2 regions of the Caldimonas aquatica genome follow, and region 1 is predicted to be linked to the other one. Evidence: riboswitches for the same ligand, from Rfam matches in the RefSeq annotation. Region 1 holds a riboswitch; the other holds the start of a gene.
The links. A riboswitch is a leader RNA that binds a small molecule or an ion and turns the genes downstream of it on or off. The one in region 1 is predicted to bind S-adenosylhomocysteine.

Region 1 (11,234 bases):
CATGGTGCGCAACGCCAGCGAACGCATCGACGTGGGCTGGCAATGGCCGGTGTTCCGCGCCAGCGAGCGCGAGCGCGGCAAGGGCTGCCGGGGCTCGCTGTATGCGGTGGGCCGCGTGAACTACAGCCTGCGCGACCAGCGCATCACCGACTCGCTGATGGGCTTCGAGTACGACGCAGGCTGCTGGATCGGGCGCTTCGTGGTCGAGCGGGAGTCCACCGGCGTGAGCGAGGCGACGACCCGCTTCATGTTCCAGCTCGAGTTCGTCGGCCTCTCGCGGCTCGGGTCGAACCCGCTGCGCGCACTGCAGGACAATATCCCCGGCTATCAACTGCTGCGCGGTGACGCCGGGCAGCGCTGACCTATGACCTCAATCCTTCTACGGCTTTCCATCCTGCGCGGGCTGATGGCCAGCTGCGCCTTGCTCGCAGCGCTGGCCGGTGCGGCCACCGCGCAGCCGGCCGCCCCCCGGGGCGACTACATCGTCGCGGTCGTCAACCAGGAGCTGGTCACCAACAGCGAGGTGCAGCAGCGCCTGGCGCGCATCGAGCAAGACGCCCAGCGCAGCGGGGCGCGCCTGCCGCCGCGCGACCAACTGCGCCAACAGGTGCTGGACGCCCTGATCGACGAGCGGGCCCAGCTTTCGCACGCCCGGCTGGTGGGCGTGCGCGTGGACGAAGCCGAGATCGACCGCGCGGTGGCCAACATCGCGGCGCAGAATCAGCTCACGCTGCCCCAGCTGCGCGACCGCCTGCGCAGCCAGGGCATCGACTTCGCGCGCTTTCGTTCCAACTTGCGTGATGAGCTGATGGTCGCGCGCCTGCGCGAGCGCGAGGTGCAAGCGCGCATCCGTCTGAGCGACGCCGAGATCGACCAGTACCTGAGCCGGCTGCGTGCCGAGTCCGGTCAGTCCGTCGAGTACGACATCGCGCAGGTCCTGGTGTCGGTGCCCGAGAACGCGAGCCGCGAGCAGGAGGCCGAACGCCGGGCCCGCGCCGAGCAGGTGCTCGCGCTCGCGCGCTCCGGCCGCGACTTCGCCCAGCTCGTGCGGGAGTACTCCGATGGCGCCAACCGCGACCAAGGCGGCCGGTTGGGCCTGCGCCCGGCCCACCGGCTGCCGGACCTGTTCGTGCAGGCCGTGGCCTCCTTGCGCCCGGGCGAAGTCGCGCCGCAGGTGGTGCGTTCGGGCGCGGGCTTTCACATCCTCAAGCTGGAGGAGCGCAAGGACGGCAAGGGCCTCGCGGTGACGCAGACCCGCGCCCGTCACATCCTCTTGCGCCCCTCGCCGGAGCTGCCGCCCCAGGCCGCGCTGCGGCGACTGGCGGACTTGAAGCGCCGCATCGAGCAAGGCGATGCCGGTTTCGCACAACTGGCGCGCCAGTTCTCCGAAGACGGCAGCGCGGCGCAGGGGGGCGACCTCGGGTGGGCCTCGCCGGGCCAGTTCGTGCCGGAGTTCGAGCAGGTGATGAACCAGCTGGCCGTCGGCAAGCTCTCCGAGCCGTTCATGTCGCGTTTCGGCGCGCACCTGGTGCAGGTGACCGACCGCCGACAGGTCGAGCTCGACGAGCGCCAGCAGCGCGAGTTGGCCGTCAACGCGCTGCGTGAACAGAAGTACGAAACCGCCTACGCTGACTGGGCCCGCGAGATCCGCGCGCAGGCCTACGTCGAAATGCGCGAGCCGCCGCAGTGAAGCACATCCCGCGCAAGCGCTTCGGGCAGCACTTCCTGGCCGATACCGCGGTGCTCGACGCCATCGTGCGGGCGATCGATCCGCAGCCGGGGGACGCCCTGGTGGAGATCGGCCCCGGCCTGGGTGCCCTCACCCAGCCGTTGCTCGAGCGCTGTGAACGCTTGACCGTCATCGAGATCGACCGCGATCTCGCCGCTCGACTGCGGCGCAACCCCGCGCTGGAGGTCGTGGAAGCCGACGTGCTGACGGTGGACTTCCGCGCCTTGTCCGAGGCCCGGGGCCGCCCGCTGCGCGTGGTGGGGAACCTGCCGTACAACATCTCGACGCCCATTGCGTTCCATCTGCTCGAGCAGGTGGACGCCATCGCCGACCAGCACTTCATGCTGCAAAAGGAAGTGGTCGAGCGCATGGTCGCCAGCCCGGGGCACAAGGACTATGGGCGCCTGAGCGTGATGCTGCAATGGCGCTACGACATCGAACTGCTGTTCGAAGTCCCGCCGGAAGCCTTCGAGCCGCCGCCCAAGGTCGATTCGGCGGTCGTGCGCATGGTGCCGCTGCCGAAGCCGCCGGCCGTGGAACCCGCCCGCTTGGGCGAACTGGTGACGGTGGCCTTCTCGCAGCGCCGCAAGCTGCTGCGTCACACCCTCGGGCGCTGGCTGGAGCAGCAAGGGGCCGACGCCGCCTTCGACTTGCACCGTCGGGCCGAGGAGGTGCCGGTGCACGAGTACGTGGCCCTGGCCGCGCAGCTGGACAGCGCCGCACCCTCGGTGTAGCCCCCGGGCACAGGCCGTCCCCGGGGCGCGCGCCCATGGTGGCGGCTCGCCAGCTCTCTCGCCCCGGGGAAGAAGCCTCTAAAATGAGCCCTCTCCAAGGAGCGTTGCAGCGCTGCGGCTCCGTACGCGGCGTCAGGCTTGGATCGTTCGCAACGACGCTCGCCCTGTGCCACGGGTGAGCCGTGGCCGTCCACTGTTCGAAGGCCATGACCGAGACCACCGCCCCCACCGCCGCGCAGCCCGTCCCTCCGATGCGACTTTCCGGCCTCGAGCCGGTCACCATCGGCGAGGGCCACCTGTTCATCAACATCGGCGAGCGCACCAACGTCACCGGCTCCAAGGCCTTCGCGCGCATGATCCTCAACGGGCAGTTCGAGGAAGCGCTGTCGGTGGCGCGCCAGCAGGTCGAGAACGGCGCCCAGATCATCGACGTCAACATGGACGAGGCCATGCTAGACAGCAAGGCCGCGATGGTGCGCTTCTTGAACCTCATCGCCTCCGAGCCCGAGATCGCGCGCGTGCCGATCATGATCGACAGCTCCAAGTGGGAGGTGATCGAGGCCGGCCTCAAGTGCATCCAGGGCAAGGGCATCGTCAACTCGATCTCGCTCAAGGAAGGCGAGGCCGAGTTCAAGCGCCAGGCCAAGCTCATCAAGCGCTACGGTGCGGCCACCGTCGTGATGGCCTTCGACGAGCGGGGCCAAGCCGACACCTTCCAACGCAAGATCGAGATCTGCGAGCGCGCCTACCGCATCCTGGTGGACGAGGTGGGCTTCCCGCCCGAGGACATCATCTTCGACCCGAACATCTTCGCGATCGCCACCGGCATCGAGGAGCACAACAACTACGCGGTCGACTTCATCGAGGCCACGCGCTGGATCAAACAGCACCTGCCGGGCGCCAAGGTCTCCGGCGGCGTGAGCAACGTGAGCTTCAGCTTCCGCGGCAACGAGCCGGTGCGCGAGGCGATCCACACGGTCTTCCTCTACCACGCGATCCAGGCCGGGCTCGACATGGGCATCGTCAATGCCGGGATGATCGGCGTGTACGACGAGCTCGACCCCGAGCTGCGCGAGCGCGTGGAGGACGTGGTGCTCAACCGCCGGCCCCGGCTCGCCGAAGGGGAGCCCGAACGCTCCCCGACCGAGCGCCTGCTGGAGATCGCCGAAGCAGTCAAGGGCGCGGCCAAGGACGACAGCGCCAAGCTCGCGTGGCGCCACGCGAGCGTCGAAGAGCGCCTCTCGCACGCCCTCGTGCACGGCATCACCGACTACATCGTCGAGGACACCGAGGAGGCCTGGCAGAAGATCAAGGCCCAGGGCGGGCGGCCGCTGCACGTGATCGAAGGGCCGCTGATGGCCGGCATGAACATCGTCGGCGACCTGTTCGGACAGGGCAAGATGTTCCTGCCGCAGGTGGTCAAGTCCGCCCGCGTGATGAAGCAGGCGGTGGCCCACCTCATCCCCTACATCGAGGAAGAGAAGCGCCGCCTGGAGGCCGCCGGCGGCGACGTCAAGCCCAAAGGCAAGATCGTGATCGCCACCGTCAAGGGCGACGTGCACGACATCGGCAAGAACATCGTCTCCGTCGTGCTCCAGTGCAACAACTTCGAGGTCGTCAACATGGGCGTCATGGTCCCGTGTCAGGACATCCTCGCCAAGGCCAAGGTCGAGGGGGCCGACATCGTAGGCCTCTCGGGCCTCATCACGCCGAGCCTGGAGGAGATGCAGTACGTCGCCGCCGAGATGCAGCGCGACGAGTACTTCCGCATGAAGAAGATCCCGCTGCTGATCGGCGGGGCCACCACCAGCCGCGTGCACACCGCCGTCAAGATCGCGCCCCACTACGAGGGGCCGGTGGTCTACGTGCCCGACGCCTCGCGCAGCGTGGGCGTGTGCTCGGATCTGTTGTCGGACGACAAGGCCGCCAGGTTCATCGAGGAACTGAAGGCCGACTACGAGAAGGTGCGCCAGCTGCATGCCAACAAAAAACAGACGCCGCTCGTGAGCCTGGCCGAAGCGCGCGCCAACAAGACGCCGATCGACTGGGCCGCGTACGAGCCGCCCGCCCCCAAGTTCATCGGCCGGCGCGTCTTCCGCAACTACGATCTCGCCGAACTCGCCCACTACATCGACTGGGGCCCGTTCTTCCAGACCTGGGACCTGGCCGGCCCCTTTCCGCAGATCCTGCGCGACGAGGTGGTGGGCAGCGAGGCGCAGCGCGTCTACAGCGACGGCAAGCGCATGCTGCAGAGGCTGATCGAGGGCCGCTGGTTGCAGGCCCACGGCGTGATCGGGCTGTACCCGGCCAACACGGTGGATGACGACGTCATCGAGGTCTATGCGGACGAGTCGCGCGAGCAGGTGCTGCTGCGCTGGCAGCCCCTGCGCATGCAGTCGGAGCGGCCGGTGATCGACGGCGTGAGGCGCCCCAACCGCAGCCTGGCCGACTTCGTCGCGCCCAAAGGCACGCGGCCGGACTACATCGGCCTTTTCGCCGTCACCGCCGGCGTGGGCGTCGAGAAGAAGGAGCAGCAGTTCCTCGCCGACCACGACGACTACTCGGCCATCATGCTCAAGGCGCTGGCCGACCGCCTGGCCGAGGCCTTCGCCGAGCGCATGCACCAGCGCGTGCGCACCGAGCTGTGGGGCTACGCGCCGGACGAGCAACTGTCCAACGAAGAGCTGATTGCCGAAAAGTACCGCGGCATCCGCCCTGCGCCGGGCTACCCGGCCTGCCCCGACCACAGCGTCAAGCGCGAGATGTTCCGCGTGCTGGCCTGCGACGAGATCGGCATGGGGCTGACCGAATCGCTCGCGATGACGCCAGCGGCCAGTGTCAGCGGCTTCTACCTCGCGCATCCCCAGGCGACCTACTTCAACGTCGGCAAAGTCGGCGACGACCAGATCGCGGACTGGGCGGCGCGCTTCGGTCGCCCGCAGGAGGAAGTGCGGCGGTCGCTGGCGGCGCTGCTGTGATGGAGTGTGCGCCCCACGAAAAACGACGCCCGAAGGCGCCGTGATCTGATGCCGCGGCGGATGCCGATCAGCCTCGGCGGGCCGCCTTCACCTTCAGGCGCCAGGCGTGCAGCAGCGGCTCGGTGTATCCGCTCGGCTGTTCCACGCCCTTGAAGACGAGGTCGCGCGCCGCCTGGTAGGCGAACGAGGTCTCGAAGTGGCCGGCCATCGGCTGGTAGTACGGGTCGCCGGCGTTCTGCTGGTCGACCACCGCGGCCATGCGCTGGAAGGTGGCCTCGACCTGCTCCTTCGTCACCACGCCATGCAGCAGCCAGTTCGCCACGTGCTGGCTCGAGATGCGCAGTGTGGCGCGATCTTCCATCAGGCCGACGTTGTGGATGTCCGGCACCTTGGAGCAGCCGATGCCCTGGTCGATCCAGCGCACCACGTAGCCGAGGATGCCCTGGATGTTGTTGTCCAGCTCCTGCTGCTTCTCGGCCTCGGTCCACTTGGCCTCGGCGGCCACCGGCACGGTCAGCAGGTCGGTGAGCAGCCGCTCGCGCTCGGCGTCCGCGTCGATCTTCTCCAGTTCCTGCTGGATGGCGAACACGTCCACCTGGTGATAGTGCAGCGCGTGCAGCGTGGCCGCGGTCGGCGAGGGCACCCAGGCAGTGTTGGCACCGGCCTTGGGGTGCGCGATCTTCTGCTGCAGCATCGCGGCCATCAGGTCGGGCATCGCCCACATGCCCTTGCCGATCTGCGCGCGTCCGCGCAGGCCCATGCCCAGGCCCACCAGCACGTTGTTGCGCTCGTAGGCCGCGATCCACTTGGTCGACTTCATGTCGTTCTTGCGGATCATCGGGCCCGCGTACATCGCGGTGTGCATCTCGTCGCCGGTGCGGTCGAGGAAGCCGGTGTTGATGAACGCCACGCGGCTCGCGGCCGCGGCGATGCAGGCCTTGAGGTTGACGCTGGTGCGTCGCTCCTCGTCCATGATGCCCAGCTTCACCGTGCTGTCGGGAAGCCCCAGCATCTGCTCGACGCGGCTGAACAGCTCGTTGGCGAAGGCCACTTCCGCCGGCCCGTGCATCTTGGGCTTGACGATGTAGACGCTGCCCGTGCGCGAGTTGCGCAGGCCACCCTGGCGCTTGAGGTCCACGAGCGCGATCGTCGTTGTGATGACGGCATCCATGATCCCTTCCGGGATTTCCTTGCCGCCGTCGTACAGGATGGCCGGGTTGGTCATCAGGTGCCCGACGTTGCGCACGAACAGCAGCGAGCGGCCGTGCAGCACCACGGGCCGGCCGTCGGCGCCGGTGTATTCGCGGTCCGCGTTCATGCGGCGCGTGAAGGTCTTGCCGCCCTTGCTGACCTCCTCGGTCAGCGTGCCCTGCAGGATGCCCAGCCAGTTGCGGTAGGCGAGCGTCTTGTCCTGCGCGTCGACGGCCGCCACCGAGTCCTCCAGGTCGAGGATGGTGGACAGCGCCGCCTCCAGCACCACGTCCGCGACGCCGGCGGCGTCGGTGCGGCCGATCGGCGAGGCGCGGTCGATGCGGATGTCGATGTGCAGGCCGTGGTGCTTGAGCAGCACGGACGACGGCGCCGAGGCGTCGCCTTGGTGGCCGACGAATTGCGACGGGTCCTCGAGGCCGGTGGACGAGCCGTTCTTGAGCGCCACCACGAGGCGGCCGTTGTCGATGGTGTAGCCGGCCGCCTCCTTGTGCGAGGCCCCGGCCAGGGGCGCGGCCTCGTCGAGGAACTGGCGCGCGAACTCGATCACCTTGGCCCCGCGCGCCGGGTTGTAGCCGCCGCTGCGCTCGCCGGGCTCGGTCTCGGGGATCGCGTCGGTGCCGTACAGCGCGTCGTAGAGCGAGCCCCAGCGTGCGTTGGCCGCGTTGAGCGCATAGCGGGCGTTGAGGATGGGCACGACCAGCTGCGGGCCGGCCTGCAGGGCCAGCTCGGCATCCACGTTCTGCGTCGTGGCTTTCACGTCCTTCGGCGCCGGCACGAGGTAGCCGATCTTCTCGAGGAAGGCGCGGTAGCCGGCCATGTCGCCGATCGGGCCGGGGTGGGCCTTGTGCCAGGCGTCGATCTCGGCTTGCAGGCGGTCGCGCTCGGCCAGCAGGGCCGCGTTCTTGGGTGCCAGGTCGTGGACGATGGCATCGAAGCCGGCCCAGAAGGCCGCGCGATCGACACCGGTGGCCGGCAACACCTCGTCTTCGATGAAGCGATAGAGCTCATCGGCGACTTGGAGCCGATGGACGGTCGTGCGTGAGGTCATGGTCAGTCCCCTTGGTTCCTACAGTCCGGAAAGTAAATTCAGGCGGCCGTGCGATAGAAGTAGTACAGCGTCAGGCCCGCGCCCACCGCCACCACGAAGCGGCGCAGCCAGGCAGCGGGCACGCGCCGGGCCATCGTCGCCCCCCAGTATCCGCCCGCGGTGGCGGTGGCGATCATCACCAGCGTGTGCGGCCAGCTCACCGCGCCGGCGACGACGAAGGTCACGACCGTGACGCTGTAGATGACCGCCGACAGCAGGTTCTTGATAGCGTTGATCTCGTGCACGTCCTCGTGGCCGGAGATGGCGAGGCTGGCCATCATCAGGATGCCCATGCCGGCCCCGAAAAAGCCGCCGTATACCGACACGACCGCCTGCGTGAGCCAGGCTGCCGGCGAGGCCCGGCGCGCGGCGCCGGCCGGGTGCGAGGCGCGCCAGCGCGCCAGCCACCCCGACAGGCGCGGCGCCAGCGCAAAGAGCAGCGTCGCGAAACCGAGCAGCCAGGGAATGAGTCGTGCGAACTGGCCGTCGTGCGTGCGCAGCAACAGCAGGCCGCCCGCGATGCCGCCCAGAAGCGAGGCGACCGACATCGGCACGAGGTAACTCTTGAGCGCCGCGAGCTCGCGCTTGTAGGCCCAGGCCCCCGAGAGGCTGCCCGGCCACAACGACACCGAGTTGCTCGCGTTGGCGACCACCGGCGGCACGCCCACCGCCAGCAGCGCCGGGAACGAAAAGAACGTGCCGCCGCCGGCCACCGAGTTGACCGCACCGGCGACGAAAGCGCCGAGGCCGATCAGTGCCCACTCCATCACCGCGAGCCTCCGGCGGCCCGATCGATCAGCATCAGCAACTCCTGCAGGTTGCGGCCCTCGAAACTCGGCTGGGTGCCCAGCTCCTCGGGGGGCAGGCCGGCTCGGTTGAGCCAGTAGGTGGTGTAGCCGAACCAGGTGGCGCCGACCGCATCCCATCCATTGCTCGAGACGAACCAGACCTCGCGGACCGAGAGGTCGGGCATCGTGCGGCGCAGCGTCTCCAGGCCGAGCCCGTACACGCGCGGGTCAGGCTTGAAGCAGCGCACCGGCTCGACGCTCAGCACGTGATCGAGCACCTCCGTCAGGCCGGCGCTCTTGACCGCCACCTCCAGCATGGCCGGATCGCCGTTGCTCAGGATGCCGGTCACGAGCCCACGCGCCTTCAGCGCCGCCAGCACCTCGCGGTTCTCGGGGAAGGCGCTCAGGTGCCGGTACTGGTTCATCAGCCGGTCCTCGCGGTCGCGCGTGAGTGCGAGCCCCAAGCGGGCGCAGGCGTACCGAAGCGCGGCGCGGGTGAGCTCCCAGAACGAGCGGTACAGGCCGCCGTCGGGCGCGGCCATCGTGACCAGGCGGGTGTATTCGATCTGCTTGTCGCGCCACAGCGCCGCCAGCGCCTCTCCCCGCCCGGGATACAGCTGTTCGGCCACCAAGGCGACGCTGTAGACGTCGAACAAGGTGCCGTAGGCATCGAACAGAACGGCGCGGGGGCGGCTCGGCTTCATCGTGCACGCACTTTATTTCATACGCGAGACGGGATTAAGAGCAGAGGCAGCGCTTGATCTTTGACCTCCGCGCGCGTAATCTGCGCAAGCATTTTTGACTGTTTCTGCATGGATCGGCTCAAACAGATCGAGTCTTTTGTCGCCGTGGCGACCAAAGGCAGCCTGACCGCCGCCGCCAACGCCGAAGGCGTGGCTCCGGCGGTCATCGGCCGGCGCATCGACGCCCTGGAAGAACGGCTCGGCGTGAAGCTGCTCCTGCGCACCACGCGGCGCATCACCCTCACTCACGAAGGCAGCGCCTTCCTCGAGGATTGTCAGCGCCTGCTCACCGATCTGGCCAATGCCGAGGCCAGCGTGTCGGCCGGCGGCGTGAAGGCGAGCGGCCATCTGCGCGTGACGGCGCCGGCCGGGTTCGGCCGCCGGCACGTCGCACCGCTGGTGCCCAAGTTCCTGTCGCTGCATCCGGAGGTGTCCCTGTCGCTCAACTTGAGCGACCGGGTGGTGGACATCGTCAACGAAGGCTTCGATTGCGCCGTGCGGGTGGGCGACCTCAGCGACTCCAGCCTCGTGAGCCTGCGCCTGGCCGACAACCGGAGGTTGTGCGTGGCCAGCCCCGAGTACCTGCGGCGCCGGGGCACGCCGCGGCACCCGAGCGAGCTGAACCAGCACGAATGCCTCCCGCTCAGCTCCGACGCGAGCCAGACGCGGGGTTGGGCCTTCATGATCGACGGCCAATTGACACACCTGCGCCCGCCTGGGCGGCTGGACTGCTCCGACGGCCAGGTCTTGCACGACTGGTGCCTGGCCGGCATGGGCATCGCGTGGCGTTCAACGTGGGAGGTCGAAGGCCACATCGCCAGCGGCAAGCTCGTCAGCATCCTCGACGAGTACGCCGCCCCGCCCAACGGCATCTATGCGGTCTTTCCGCAGCGCAAGCACCTGCCGCTGCGCGTGCGCCTGTGGATCGACTTCTTGAAGCACACCTACGGCGACCCCCACTACTGGGCGAGCGCGCAAACGGCCTGAGTGGGCTATAACCGCACGGGCCCGCCCGGCACGGCGCCTGCCGGGTCGCGCCGCACACAGCCGCATGACGAAAGGAACCCGAATGCTCGAAGCGTTGCTCGCCTATGCCCACTTCGTCACCATCCTCGCGGTGGTGGTGTTCCTCACGAGCGAAACAGCCCTGTGCCGCCCGGAATGGATGAACGCCGCCGTCGTCCACCGCCTCGTGCGCATCGACCGCATCTACCTCGTCTCGGCACTCGCCCTGCTGGCCACCGGCCTGGCCCGCACCTTCTGGGGCGTCAAGGGGATGGGCTGGTACTGGGCACAACCGCTGCTCCACCTCAAGGTCACGCTGTTCGTCGTGATCGCGATCATGTCCATCAAGCCCACCTTGCTCTTCCTGCGCTGGCGGCGCATCCTCGACGAGACGGGCGCGCTGCCGCCGGAGTCCGAGGTGCGCCAGGCGCGCGGCTGGCTCATGATCCAGGCCCATCTGCTGGTGCTCGTGCCGCTGGCAGCCGCCCTGTTGGCCCGCGGCATCTGGACACGCTGAAAGGAGACGCGCATGAGACCGACCCTCGCCCACGCCCGGTGCCTGTGCGGCCTGGTGCTGCTGGCCGCCACGGCGGCCGTCGCCGCCCAGTCGCCCGTCAAACGCAAACCCGGCTTGTGGGAGGTGCAACTCACCGAGCAGCGCGGCCACGTGGCGGGGCAGCCCATGCCCTCGCCCGAACAGATGGAGGCGATGCGCGCGCAAATGCCCAAGGCCCAGCGCGAGCAGATGGACAAGCTCATGCGCGAGCGCGGCATGGGCATGACGGACAAGGCCACGACCGTGCGCCACTGCCTGTCGCCCCAGGCGGCCGAGCGCGGCCCGATCGTGGAGCCGCCGGACGCGGGCATGAAGTGCGACCACCGCATGACCCCCGTGTCGGCCCAGGAAGCCCGGTTCAGCTTCAGCTGCACCGGGCCCAAGGGGCAGATGCAGGGTGAA
Region 2 (11,234 bases), 970 kb from region 1:
TCTTGCCGCGCGGTGTGCCGTTGATGTCCCCGATGCCGAAGACGTTCGGAAAGCGCCGGTGCTGCAGCGTGGCCTTGTCCACCTCGAGCCAACCGCCGGGAGCGAAGGGGCCTTCCTTCCACGACAGGTCGCTCTTTTTCACTGCGTCGGGGGCGCGCGTCGGTCCCTCGCGGGCGAGCGTGCTGTTGCTCGGGGAGTCGGGCACCGGCAAGGAGCTGGTCGCCCGCGCCGTGCACGAGGCCAGTGACCGGGCCGCTTCGCCCCTCGTGGTCGTCGACTGCGCGAGCTTGCCCGAGACCCTGTTCGAGAGCGAGTTGTTCGGCCACGAGCGCGGCGCCTTCACCGGTGCCTCCGCCAGCAAGCGCGGCCTGGTGGAGGCCGCCGACGGCGGCACGCTGTTCCTCGATGAGGTGGGCGACATCCCGCTCACCTTGCAGGTCAAGCTGCTGCGACTGCTCGAAAGCGGCACCTACCGGCGCGTGGGCAGCACCGACCTGCGCCGGGCCGACGTGCGCGTCGTCTCTGCCACGCACCGCGATTTGCGCGCGATGATCGCGCAGGGCCGATTCCGGGAAGACCTCTACTACCGCCTCAGCACGTTCCCGATCCGACTGCCCAGCCTGCGAGAGCGGGTCGAGGACATCCCCTTGCTGGCCGAGACGCTGCTGGCGCGCGTGTCGGGCCGGTCGCGCCGCCTGGCCCTGTCCGCCGACGCCTTGCGGCGCCTGATGAACTACCCCTTTCCCGGCAACGTGAGGGAGCTGCGCAACGTCCTCGAACGCGCCGCACTCTTGTGCGACGACCAGACGATCGAGGCCGAGCACATCGAGCAGTCGCTGGCCGACGTGGGCGGCACGGGGGAGCGCGCCACCCCGTCGACGGCGGGCGGCCCGGCCAAGAGCAAAGAGCCGCTCCTCAAGGAGATCGAGCTCTCCGTCCTGCGCGAGCGCCTGGCCCACCACCGTGGCACTCGCGCGCAGCTCGCCCGCGAGCTCGGGTTGAGCGAGCGCTCGCTGTACCGGAAGCTGCGCGCCCTCAAGAGCGCCGGGTGAACGAAGCCGCCCCGGGTGCCCGGTGCCTCGGCTGCGTCAGGCCAGTCCCAGTCGTCGGCAGATCTCGAGCGTCGCGCCGGCTTGGTTCATCGTGTAGAAGTGAAGCCCCGGCACGCCCGCGGCCCGCAGGCGCTCGCACAGCTGGGTGACCACGTCCAGGCCGAACGCCTGGATCGAGGCCTTGTCGTCGCCGAAGGACATCAGCCGCGTGCGGATCCACCGCGGCACCTCCGCACCGCAGGCGTCCGAGAAGCGCAGCAGCTGGGCCGAACTGGTGATCGGCATGATGCCCGGCACGATGGGGATGTCCACGCCCCGCGCGTGCACTTCGTCAACGAAGCGGAAATAGGCGTCCGGGTTGAAGAAGTACTGCGTGATGGCCGCATCGGCACCAGCCCGGACCTTGGTGACGAAGGCGTCGAGGTCGGCCTCCGGCGAGCGGGCTTGCGGGTGCATTTCCGGGTAGGCGGCCACCTCGATGTGGAAGTGGTTGCCGGTCTCCTCGCGGATGAAGGCGACCAGATCGCTGGCATAGCGGAATTCACCGAAGCCGCCGTAGCCTGAAGGCAGATCGCCGCGCAAGGCGACGATGCGCCGCACGCCGGCCGCGCGAAACTGCTGGAGCTTCTCGCGGATGCTGTCCTTGCTGGCGCCGATGCAGGAAAAGTGCGGTGCCGCGTCCACCCCTTCGGCCAGGATCGCACGCACGGTCTGCAGGGTGCCCTCTTGCGTCGACCCCCCGGCGCCGTACGTGACCGAGCAGTACTGGGGTTTCAGCGCATAGAGCTGCTGGCGCACCGCGGCGAGCTTGTCGACGCCTTCCGGCGTCTTGGGTGGAAAGAACTCGAAGCTCACGGCCAGCGAGCAGGCGGAGGTGTGGTGAGGAGTGCTCATGTCTCGTGTGTGTGCAAGCCCTGTCCGGTGTCGGACGGGGCGGGTCGGGCCGTGGCCCAGACGAAGAACTCGCGGTTGCCGTCGCCGCCGGTGATGGGGCTTTCGAAATAGTCGCGCACGGTCCAGCCCACTTCGGTGCAGGCGGCCCGGATGCGCTGCTCGATGGCCGCCCACTGCGCCGGGTCCTTCACCAGCCCGCCCTTGCCGACGTGGGCGCGCCCTGCCTCGAACTGCGGCTTGACGAGCAAGAGCACGTCGCCTTCCGGTGCCAGCCATGGGGCCACGGCGGGCAGCACCCGTGCGAGCGAGATGAAGGAGAGGTCGCCCACGACCAGGTCGAAGTGCTCGCCCTGGTGCCGCTGCCCGAAAGGACTGGCCGCCAGATCCTTGGCGTTGACCCCTTCGTACGCAATGACCCGCGGATCGCTGCGCAGCTTCTCGTGCAACTGGCCGTGGCCGACGTCCACGCCCACCACGACGGCCGCCCCTTGCTGGAGCAGCACGTCGGTGAAGCCCCCGGTGCTCTGGCCGAGGTCCAGGCAGCGTCGGCCCGCCACCTCGACTGTCGTGTGGCGCAGCGCCCCTTCGAGCTTGAGGCCGCCGCGGGACACATACCGCAGTTCCGCGTCGTCCACCAGCTCCAGTTCCGCGCTCTCGGGCAGCTCGTCGCCTGCCTTGCGGGGCACCTGCCAGCCGTGGGCGGCGAGCCAGCGCACGGCCCCGCGCTCGATGAGCCGCTGTGCGGCCGAACGCGTCGGCGCGAGGCCGCGTAGCACGAGGAGCTGGTCGACTCGGGGCATGGCTGCACCCGGGCGGCAGCGACGCCGCCCGGTCGGCGGGTGGATCAGTACCTGTACGTGTCGGGCTTGTACGGCCCTTCCTTCGGCACGCCGATGTAGGCGGCCTGCTCGTCGGTCAGTTCGGTCAGCATCGCGCCGAGCTTCTTCAGTTGCAGTCGCGCCACCTTCTCGTCCAGGTGCTTGGGCAGCGTGTAGACCTTGCCCACCTCGTACGCATCGCGGTGCGTGAAGAGCTCGATCTGCGCGATCGTCTGGTTCGCGAACGAGCTGCTCATCACGTAGCTCGGGTGGCCGGTGGCGCAGCCCAGGTTCACCAGGCGGCCCTTGGCGAGCAGGATGATGCGCTTGCCGTCGGGGAAGATCACGTGGTCCACCTGCGGCTTGATCTCTTCCCACTTGCACTTGGCCTCGAGCGCGGCGACGTCGATCTCGTTGTCGAAGTGGCCGATGTTGCAGACGATGGCCTGGTCCTTCATCAGGGCCATGTGCTCGAACGTGATCACGCCCTTGTTGCCCGTGGCGGTGACGAAGATGTCGGCCTTGTCGGCGGCGTAGTCCATCGTCACGACGCGGTAGCCTTCCATCGCGGCCTGCAGCGCGCAGATCGGGTCGATCTCGGTCACCCACACCTGGGCCGAGAGCGCGCGCAGCGCCTGGGCCGAGCCCTTGCCCACGTCGCCGTAGCCGCACACCACGGCGATCTTGCCGGCGATCATCACGTCGGTCGCGCGCTTGATGCCGTCCACCAGCGATTCCCGGCACCCGTAGAGGTTGTCGAACTTGCTCTTGGTGACCGAGTCGTTGACGTTGATGGCGCGGAACATCAGCTCCCCGCGGGCCGACATCTGCTTGAGCCGGTTGACGCCGGTGGTGGTTTCTTCGGTGACGCCGATGATGTGCGCGCTCTTGCGCGAGTACCAGGTCGGGTCCTCCGCGAGCTTGGCCTCGATGGCGGCAAACAGGATGCGCTCCTCTTCGCTGCCCGGGTTCGCGAGCACCGAGCGGTCCTTCTCGGCCTTCTTGCCCAGGTGCATCAAGAGCGTCGCGTCGCCTCCGTCGTCCAGAATCATGTTCGGGCCTTCGTGCTCGCTGCCCTTGGGGCCGAACTCGAAGATGCGATGCGTGTAGTCCCAGTAGTCGGCCAGGCTTTCGCCCTTGTAGGCGAAAACGGGCGTGCCGGCGGCGGCGATCGCGGCGGCGGCGTGGTCCTGCGTCGAGAAGATGTTGCACGAGGCCCAGCGCACCCGCGCCCCCAAGGCCTGCAGCGTTTCGATGAGCACCGCCGTCTGGATGGTCATGTGCAGCGAGCCGGCGATGCGCGCGCCCTTCAGTGGCTGGCTGGCGGCGTACTCCTCGCGGATCGCCATGAGCCCGGGCATTTCCGTTTCGGCGATGCGGATTTCCTTGCGGCCCCAGTCGGCGAGGGCCAGGTCGGCGACGATGAAGTCCTGGGTGGCGGTGTCGAGTACGGCGCTCATTCGCGCCCTCCTTTCCATGAAAGTCAGTACGCGAGCGCCGTTGCCTAGGAGCCGGCCCCCGCCACGAAGTGCCCAAGGTACCGGCCGCTTCGAGCCTGGCGCGGGCAGGCACCCGCGTTGCAACGCTCCTCGAAGCAAGAGGCCGCCATTCTACCCGGCCGCTTTCGAGGACTCAACGAAGCGACCGTGGCCGGCGCGCGCGCCCGGGCCTTCGGACCAGCGAGAGCCGCCGCGGTTTTCCTCACGCGCCAGAGGCCCCGGGGCGACGGGGGCTGGGCCCGGATGTCGGACAATGTCGGGTTTTCCTGCCCCTTCTGCGGGCGCCGGGCCCTCCGGCGCCCGCCGACTGCCTGCCATGAGCTTTCGCGCCGAAACCCAACGCCGCCGCACCTTCGCGATCATCTCGCACCCCGACGCGGGCAAGACCACGCTGACCGAGAAGCTGCTGCTCTTTTCCGGCGCCATCCACATCGCCGGCAGCGTCAAGGCGCGCAAGGCCTCGCGTCACGCCACCTCAGACTGGATGGAGATCGAGAAGCAGCGCGGCATTTCGGTGGCGAGCTCGGTGATGCAGATGCTCTACCGGGATCACGTCATCAACCTGCTCGACACGCCCGGCCACCGCGACTTCTCGGAGGACACCTACCGCGTGCTGACGGCGGTGGACTCGGCGCTCATGGTGATCGACGCGGCCAACGGCGTGGAGCCCCAGACGCGGCGGCTGATCGAGGTCTGCCGCCAGCGCGACACGCCGATCATCACCTTCATCAACAAGATGGACCGCGAGGGGCGCGACCCCATCGCGCTGCTCGACGAGATCGAGGCCGAACTGGGCATGCCCTGCGTGCCGATGACCTGGCCGGTGGGGCAGGGCAAGGCCTTCGGCGGCATCGTGGACCTGCGTGCCAAGCACATGCGCCTTTTCCGCGCCGGCGAGGACCGCGTGACCGAGCAGGAGATCGTGCCGCTATCCGAGGCGCAGGCGCTGCGCGAGCGCTTCGGGCACGACTTCGAGCTGGCCGAGCAGAACATCGAGCTGCTCACCGAGGCCGCGCCGGCCTTCGACCGTGAGGCCTTCCTCGCCGCCCGGCAGACGCCGGTCTTCTTCGGCTCGGCGGTGAACAACTTCGGCGTGCAGGAGGTGCTGGACGCGTTGGTCGATCTCGCGCCGTCGCCCGCGCCGCGCAACGCAGGCGTGCGCATCGTGCAGCCCGACGACGAGCACTTCTCGGGCGTCGTGTTCAAGGTGCAGGCCAACATGGACCCGTCGCACCGCGACCGCATCGCCTTCGTGCGCGTCTACTCCGGCCGCTACACGCAGGGCATGAAGCTCAAGGTGCAGCGTACCGGCAAGGAACTGCGCCCCACGAGCGTCGTCACCTTCCTGTCGCAGCGGCGCGAGGCCGTCGACGAGGCGTATGCCGGCGACATCATCGGTTTCACCACGCACGGGGGCGTGCAGCTGGGCGACACCATTACCGAGGGCCACGCCTCGCAGGCGGGGCTGCAATACACCGGGCTACCGTTCTTCGCGCCCGAGCTCTTCCAGGCCGTGGAACTGGCCAATCCGATGAAGAGCAAGCAGCTGCAGGCGGGTTTGCTGCAACTGGGTGAGGAGGGCGCGATCCAGGTGTTCCGTCCGCAAGAAGGCGGGCCGATGCTGCTGGGCGCCGTCGGCCAGCTGCAGTTCGAGGTGGTGCAGCACCGCTTGAAGGCCGAGTACGGCGTCGAGGTGCGGCTCATGCCCTCGCGCTTCGTCGGCGCCCGCTGGATCACCGCCGACTCGCCGGAGGAGCTCAAGAAGTTCACCGACGCCAACGCCAGCAAGCTGGCGCTCGACGCCGCCGACACGCTGGCCTACCTGCTGACCTCGCCCTACGACCTGCGGCTCACCCAGGAGCGCTTCCCGAAGATCCACTTCCACCCGTTGCGCGAGCACGCCGGGCTGGTCTTGGAAAAGGTGGCGTGAGCTTCGGCGCCGATGCGACCCTTGCGCGAGTGGCCCCTGCAGGCGCGCCGTCGGATCCGCGGTGTGTTCACCGACATCGACGACACGCTCACGCGCGACGGCGAGATCGAGCCCCCGGCGCTCGACGCTCTGGCATCGCTGCAAGCCGCCGGTGTCACCGTCATCGCGGTCACCGGGCGGCCGCTCGGCTGGTCCGAGCCGTTCGCCCGCCGCTGGCCGGTCGCGGCCATCGTCCCCGAGAACGGTGCGATGGCGGTGCTGCCCGACGGCAGCCGCCGCTATGTGCAGCCGCAGGGCGAGCGAGCCCGCAACGCCGAGCGACTGCGCGAGGTCGCCGCGCGCATCCTGCGCGAGGTGCCGGGCGCCACGCTGGCGCGAGACAGCGCCGGCCGCGAGACTGACATCGCCATCGACCACAGCGAGTTCTCGCATCTGCCACCCCAGGCCATCGAGCAGGTCGTGGCCTTGATGCGCAGCGAGGGGATGCAGGCCACGGTCAGCTCCATCCACGTCAACGGCTGGTTCGGCGACCACGACAAGTGGCGCGGCGCCTGCTGGGTGGCGCGGGAACTGCTGGGGGCCGACCTGGCCGCCGAGGTCGACCGTTGGGCGTACGTCGGCGACTCCACCAACGATCAGCTGATGTTCCGCCACTTCCCGCACAGCATAGGCGTGGCCAATATCGCGCGCTTCCTTGCGCAGCTGGAGCACCGGCCCCGCTACGTCACAGAGGGCGAACGGGGCGCGGGCTTTGCCGAGGTGGCTCGGGCGCTGCTGGAGGCGCGCTGAGGGGGCGCCTCGTAGTGCCACCCGGCCTCTATTGGAGGCCGGCCGCTGCGCGCAGTGCCTGGGCCTTGTGGCTGCGGCCGGCCGTTCCGGCCTTCACATCGCTGCGCGATGTGAGCCTGCGCCGCAAGGCGGCCGACCCGCGGGCGCGGGTGCCGGTCTTACAGCCCGGCCGCTGCGCGCAGCGCGGCCGCCTTGTCGGTGCGCTCCCAGGTGAACTCCGGTTCTTCGCGGCCGAAGTGGCCGTAGGCGGCGGTCTTCGAGTAGATGGGCCGCAGGAGGTCGAGCATCTGGATGATGCCCTTGGGGCGCAGATCGAAGAACTCGTTGACCAGGGCGGCGATCTTCTCGTCCGGGATCACGCCCGTGCCCTCGGTGTACACCGTGACGTTGATCGGGCGCGCGACGCCGATGGCGTAGCTCACCTGGATCTGGCACTGCCGGGCCAGCCCGGCGGCGACGATGTTCTTGGCGACGTAGCGCGCGGCGTACGCCGCCGAGCGGTCCACCTTGGTCGGGTCCTTGCCGGAGAAGGCGCCGCCGCCGTGCGGGCAGGCCCCGCCGTAGGTGTCCACGATGATCTTGCGTCCGGTCAGGCCGCAGTCCCCCTGCGGCCCGCCGATGACGAAGCGGCCCGTCGGGTTGATCAGGTAGCGGGTGTTGTGCAGCCACTCCTTGGGCAACACCGGCTTGATGATCTCCTCGATGCAGGCCTCGATGAACTCGGGCTTCATGTGCTTGCCGTCGCTCATCTCCGGGCTGTGCTGGCTCGAGAGCACCACGGTGTCGATCGAGTGCGGCCGCCCGTCCACATAGCGCATCGTGATCTGGCTCTTCGCATCGGGCCGCAAGAAGGGCAGGCGGCCGTCCTTGCGCAGCTGCGCCTGGCGCTCGACGATGCGGTGGGCATAGTAGATCGGCGCCGGCATCAGTTCGGGCGTTTCGTCGCAGGCGTATCCGAACATCAGTCCCTGATCGCCGGCGCCCGTGTTGAGATAGTCATCGGACGCGTGGTCGACGCCCTGGGCGATGTCGTTGCTCTGCTTGTCGTAGGCCACGAGCACGGCGCAGCCCTTGTAGTCGATGCCGTACTCGGTGTTGTCGTAGCCGATGCGCTTGATGGTGTCGCGGGCGATCTGGATGTAGTCGACGTGCGCATTCGTCGTGATCTCCCCCGCCAGCAGCACGAGGCCCGTGTTGCACAAGGTCTCGGCAGCCACTCGCGAGCGCGGATCCTGCTCGAAGATCGCGTCCAGGATGGCGTCGGAGATCTGGTCGGCCACCTTGTCGGGGTGGCCTTCGGACACGGATTCGGACGTGAAGAGGAAGTCGTTCGCCACTTGAGAAACTCCAGAGTTGTGGAACCGTGCCGCGTTTGCCGACTCGGTGGTTCTGGAGGTGCGGCGAACGCTTTAGCGGTATCGGATGATCCGGTCACCCCAGACGCTCGCTATGCTTCGCGCCTGCGTCGCCCCGCAAGTTGTTCCTTAAACCGGCGACGCGCGAATTATAGACGTCATGCTCGTGACCCTTTTCAAGTGTGCCGGGCGCCTGCCCCTGGCATGGCTGCAAGCCGTGGGTGCCGCGCTCGGGTGGTTGGTGTGGTGGGCTTCGCCCACCTACCGTCGACGCTTTCGCGACCACGTGGCGCAGGCCGGCGTGCCCTGGGGCCAGGCGCGCGAGGCGGTGGCTGCGGCCGGCCGCATGGCGCTGGAGCTGCCCTGGCTGTGGATGCGACCGGCCGACGAGCCGTTGGGGCCCCGGGTGCGCTGGGACGGCGCCGAACACATCGAGCACGCGCTTGCTCGCGGGCGGGGTGTGGTGTTCCTCACGCCGCACCTCGGATGCTTCGAAGTGACGGCGCAGGCGTACGCCGAGCGCTTCGGCGCCGCCCACGGGCCGATCACCGTGCTGTATCGGCCCCCACGCAAGGCGGCGCTGCGGCCCCTCGCAGAGGAGGCCCGGCGCCGACCGGGGTTGACCACCGCGCCGGCCACCTTGGCCGGCGTGCGTCAGATGATCCGGGCCTTGCGTGCCGGGCAGGCGGTCGGCCTGCTGCCCGACCAGGTGCCACCCGAAGGGTTGGGCGTGTGGAGCCCCTTCTTCGGAAGGCCGGCCTACACCATGACGCTGGCCGCGCGGCTGGCGCAGCAAACCGGCGCGCAAGTCCTGCTCGCCTGGGGCGAGCGGCTGCCAGGCGGGCAGGGCTACGTGGTTCACGTCAGCGAGTTCCAAGATCCCTTGCCGGCCGACGATCAGGGAGAATCGGCGGCCGCGAGCATCAACCACGCCATGGAACGACTGATCCGCCAAGCCCCCGGCCAGTACCTGTGGGGGTATCACCGCTACAAGGCCCCTCGCCGCGAGGCGGCGCTGCTGGGGAAGGACGCGTGAACCCCTTCGCACGGCCGCCCCGAGGAGGGCGCGAGACTTCACTCGCAACGGGGACACCGCAGGGGCCGGAGGACCGACCCGTCAGTGCTGTTTCCTTGAACGCTGCTGCATCCCGTCTGGCCGTGGGCGTGCTGTGGTTGCTGCATTGGCTGCCCTTGCCGGTGCTGGCTGCCCTGGGCAACGGGCTCGGGCGCGCGCTGTACCGCGTCGCCGGCTCCCGCCGGCGCATCGCCTTGCGCAACCTGGAGCTGTGCTTTCCCGGGCGCACGGCGTCCGAGCGCGAGGCGCTGGCGCGCGAGCACTTCCGCTGGCTCGCGCGCAGCCTGCTGGAGCGCTCGCTGTTGTGGTGGAGCAGCGAGGCCCGGTTGCGACGGCTCATCCACGTCGAAGGCGATGTGGGTCTGGCCGACCGCAGCGACAAGCCGGTGATGTGGCTCGTGCCGCACTTCGTCGGGCTCGACGTGGCTGGCGTGGCCGAGCAGCTGCATGTGCGCAAACACGCCGCATCCATCTACCAGGCGCAGAGCAACAAGGTGTTCGACGAGGTGATCCGCCGCGGGCGGCTGCGCTTCGGGCGCGCCGAGATCTTCGCGCGGCAGGAGTCTTCGCGGCCGCTCATCCGCTGCATCCGCCAGGGCCGGCCCTTCTTCAACCTGCCGGACATGGACTTCGGCATGCAAGATGCCGCCTTCGTGCCCTTCTTCGGGGTGCCGGCCGCCACGCTGTTGGCGCCCTCGCGCATGGCGCGGGCACTGGACATGGTGGTGCAGCCCGTCGTGGCCGAGATCCTGCCCCGCGGACGCGGCTACCGCGTGCGTTTCCTGCCGCCCTGGTCGGGGTTCCCGAGCGACGATCCGATGGCCGATGCCTTGGCGATGAACCGCTGGATCGAGTCCGAGATCGAACGCAACCCGGCGCAGTACCTGTGGGTGCACAAGCGGTTCAAGACCCGGCCGCCCGGCGAGCCGGGGCTGTACTGAGCGACGACTCTGGTTGCCGTGGACACGGCTGCCGCAGGGCGACCGCCGGGCCCTGCGGCGATAATCGCCGCATGAAGCTGCGGTTCACCAAGATGCAAGGCGCGGGCAACGATTTCGTCGTGCTCGACGCCACCCGCGCCCCGATCGAGCTCACGCCGCAGCAGTACCAGCGGCTGGCCGACCGGCGCTTCGGCGTCGGCGCGGACCAGATCCTCATCGTCGGCCCGGCGCCGTCGCCGCAGGTGGACTTCAGCTACCGCATCGTCAACGCCGACGGCAGCGAGGTCGAGCAGTGCGGCAACGGCGCTCGCTGCTTCGTGAAGTTCGTGCACGACCGCGGGCTCACCGACAAACGCCGCATCCGCGTGCAGACGCTGTCGGGAGTGATCGAACCCAGCCTGCAGCCCGACGGCCGCGTCACGGTCGACATGGGTCCGCCCGCCTTCGCGCCCGAGCGCGTGCCTTTCGATGCGGCGGGCCTCCAACCCCGCCTCGAGGGCGAGGGCGAACTGTGGCCCCTGGAGGTCGACGGCACCCCGGTGTGGGTGGCCGTGGCCTCGATGGGCAATCCGCACGCCGTGCAACGGGTGGACGACGTGCAATCGGCCCCCGTGGAGCGCCTCGGGCCGCTGATCGAGGGGCACCCTCGCTTTCCGCGCCGCGTCAACGCCGGCTTCATGCAGATCGTCTCGCGCACTCACATCCGACTGCGGGTGTACGAGCGCGGTTCGGGCGAGACTTTGGCCTGCGGCACCGGTGCCTGCGCCGCCGTGGCCGCGGGCATCCGCCTCGGCTGGCTCGACCGGCGCGTGGACGTGGACACCCGCGGGGGCCGGCTCTCGATCGAATGGTCGGGCGGCGGCACTTCGGTCTTCATGACG

Region 2: linked by a shared signal. The riboswitch ahead of ahcY (adenosylhomocysteinase) and the one ahead of metH (methionine synthase) in region 1 are both predicted to bind S-adenosylhomocysteine.

Annotation. Positions count from the first base shown of each region.
Region 1 is NZ_CP110257.1:178,428-189,661, reverse strand. Features, by position in the region: gene OMP39_RS00860 (LPS-assembly protein LptD) at 1-361, shown strand, start outside; gene OMP39_RS00855 (peptidylprolyl isomerase) at 365-1,690, shown strand; gene rsmA (16S rRNA (adenine(1518)-N(6)/adenine(1519)-N(6))-dimethyltransferase RsmA) at 1,687-2,463, shown strand; S-adenosyl-L-homocysteine riboswitch at 2,554-2,631, shown strand; gene metH (methionine synthase) at 2,670-5,441, shown strand; gene OMP39_RS00840 (malate synthase G) at 5,509-7,701, opposite strand; gene OMP39_RS00835 (sulfite exporter TauE/SafE family protein) at 7,740-8,507, opposite strand; gene OMP39_RS00830 (haloacid dehalogenase type II) at 8,507-9,232, opposite strand; gene OMP39_RS00825 (LysR family transcriptional regulator) at 9,341-10,258, shown strand; gene OMP39_RS00820 (DUF2214 family protein) at 10,341-10,793, shown strand; gene OMP39_RS00815 (DUF3617 domain-containing protein) at 10,806-11,234, shown strand, end outside.
Region 2 is NZ_CP110257.1:2,560,785-2,572,018, reverse strand. Features, by position in the region: gene OMP39_RS11685 (NAD(P)/FAD-dependent oxidoreductase) at 1-142, opposite strand, end outside; partial or broken gene OMP39_RS11680 (sigma-54 interaction domain-containing protein) at 153-1,052, shown strand; gene metF (methylenetetrahydrofolate reductase [NAD(P)H]) at 1,089-1,946, opposite strand; gene OMP39_RS11670 (TlyA family RNA methyltransferase) at 1,943-2,746, opposite strand; gene ahcY (adenosylhomocysteinase) at 2,791-4,224, opposite strand; S-adenosyl-L-homocysteine riboswitch at 4,250-4,361, opposite strand; gene OMP39_RS11660 (peptide chain release factor 3) at 4,580-6,193, shown strand; gene OMP39_RS11655 (HAD family hydrolase) at 6,206-6,982, shown strand; gene metK (methionine adenosyltransferase) at 7,141-8,319, opposite strand; gene OMP39_RS11645 (lysophospholipid acyltransferase family protein) at 8,498-9,373, shown strand; gene OMP39_RS11640 (LpxL/LpxP family acyltransferase) at 9,469-10,353, shown strand; gene dapF (diaminopimelate epimerase) at 10,425-11,234, shown strand, end outside.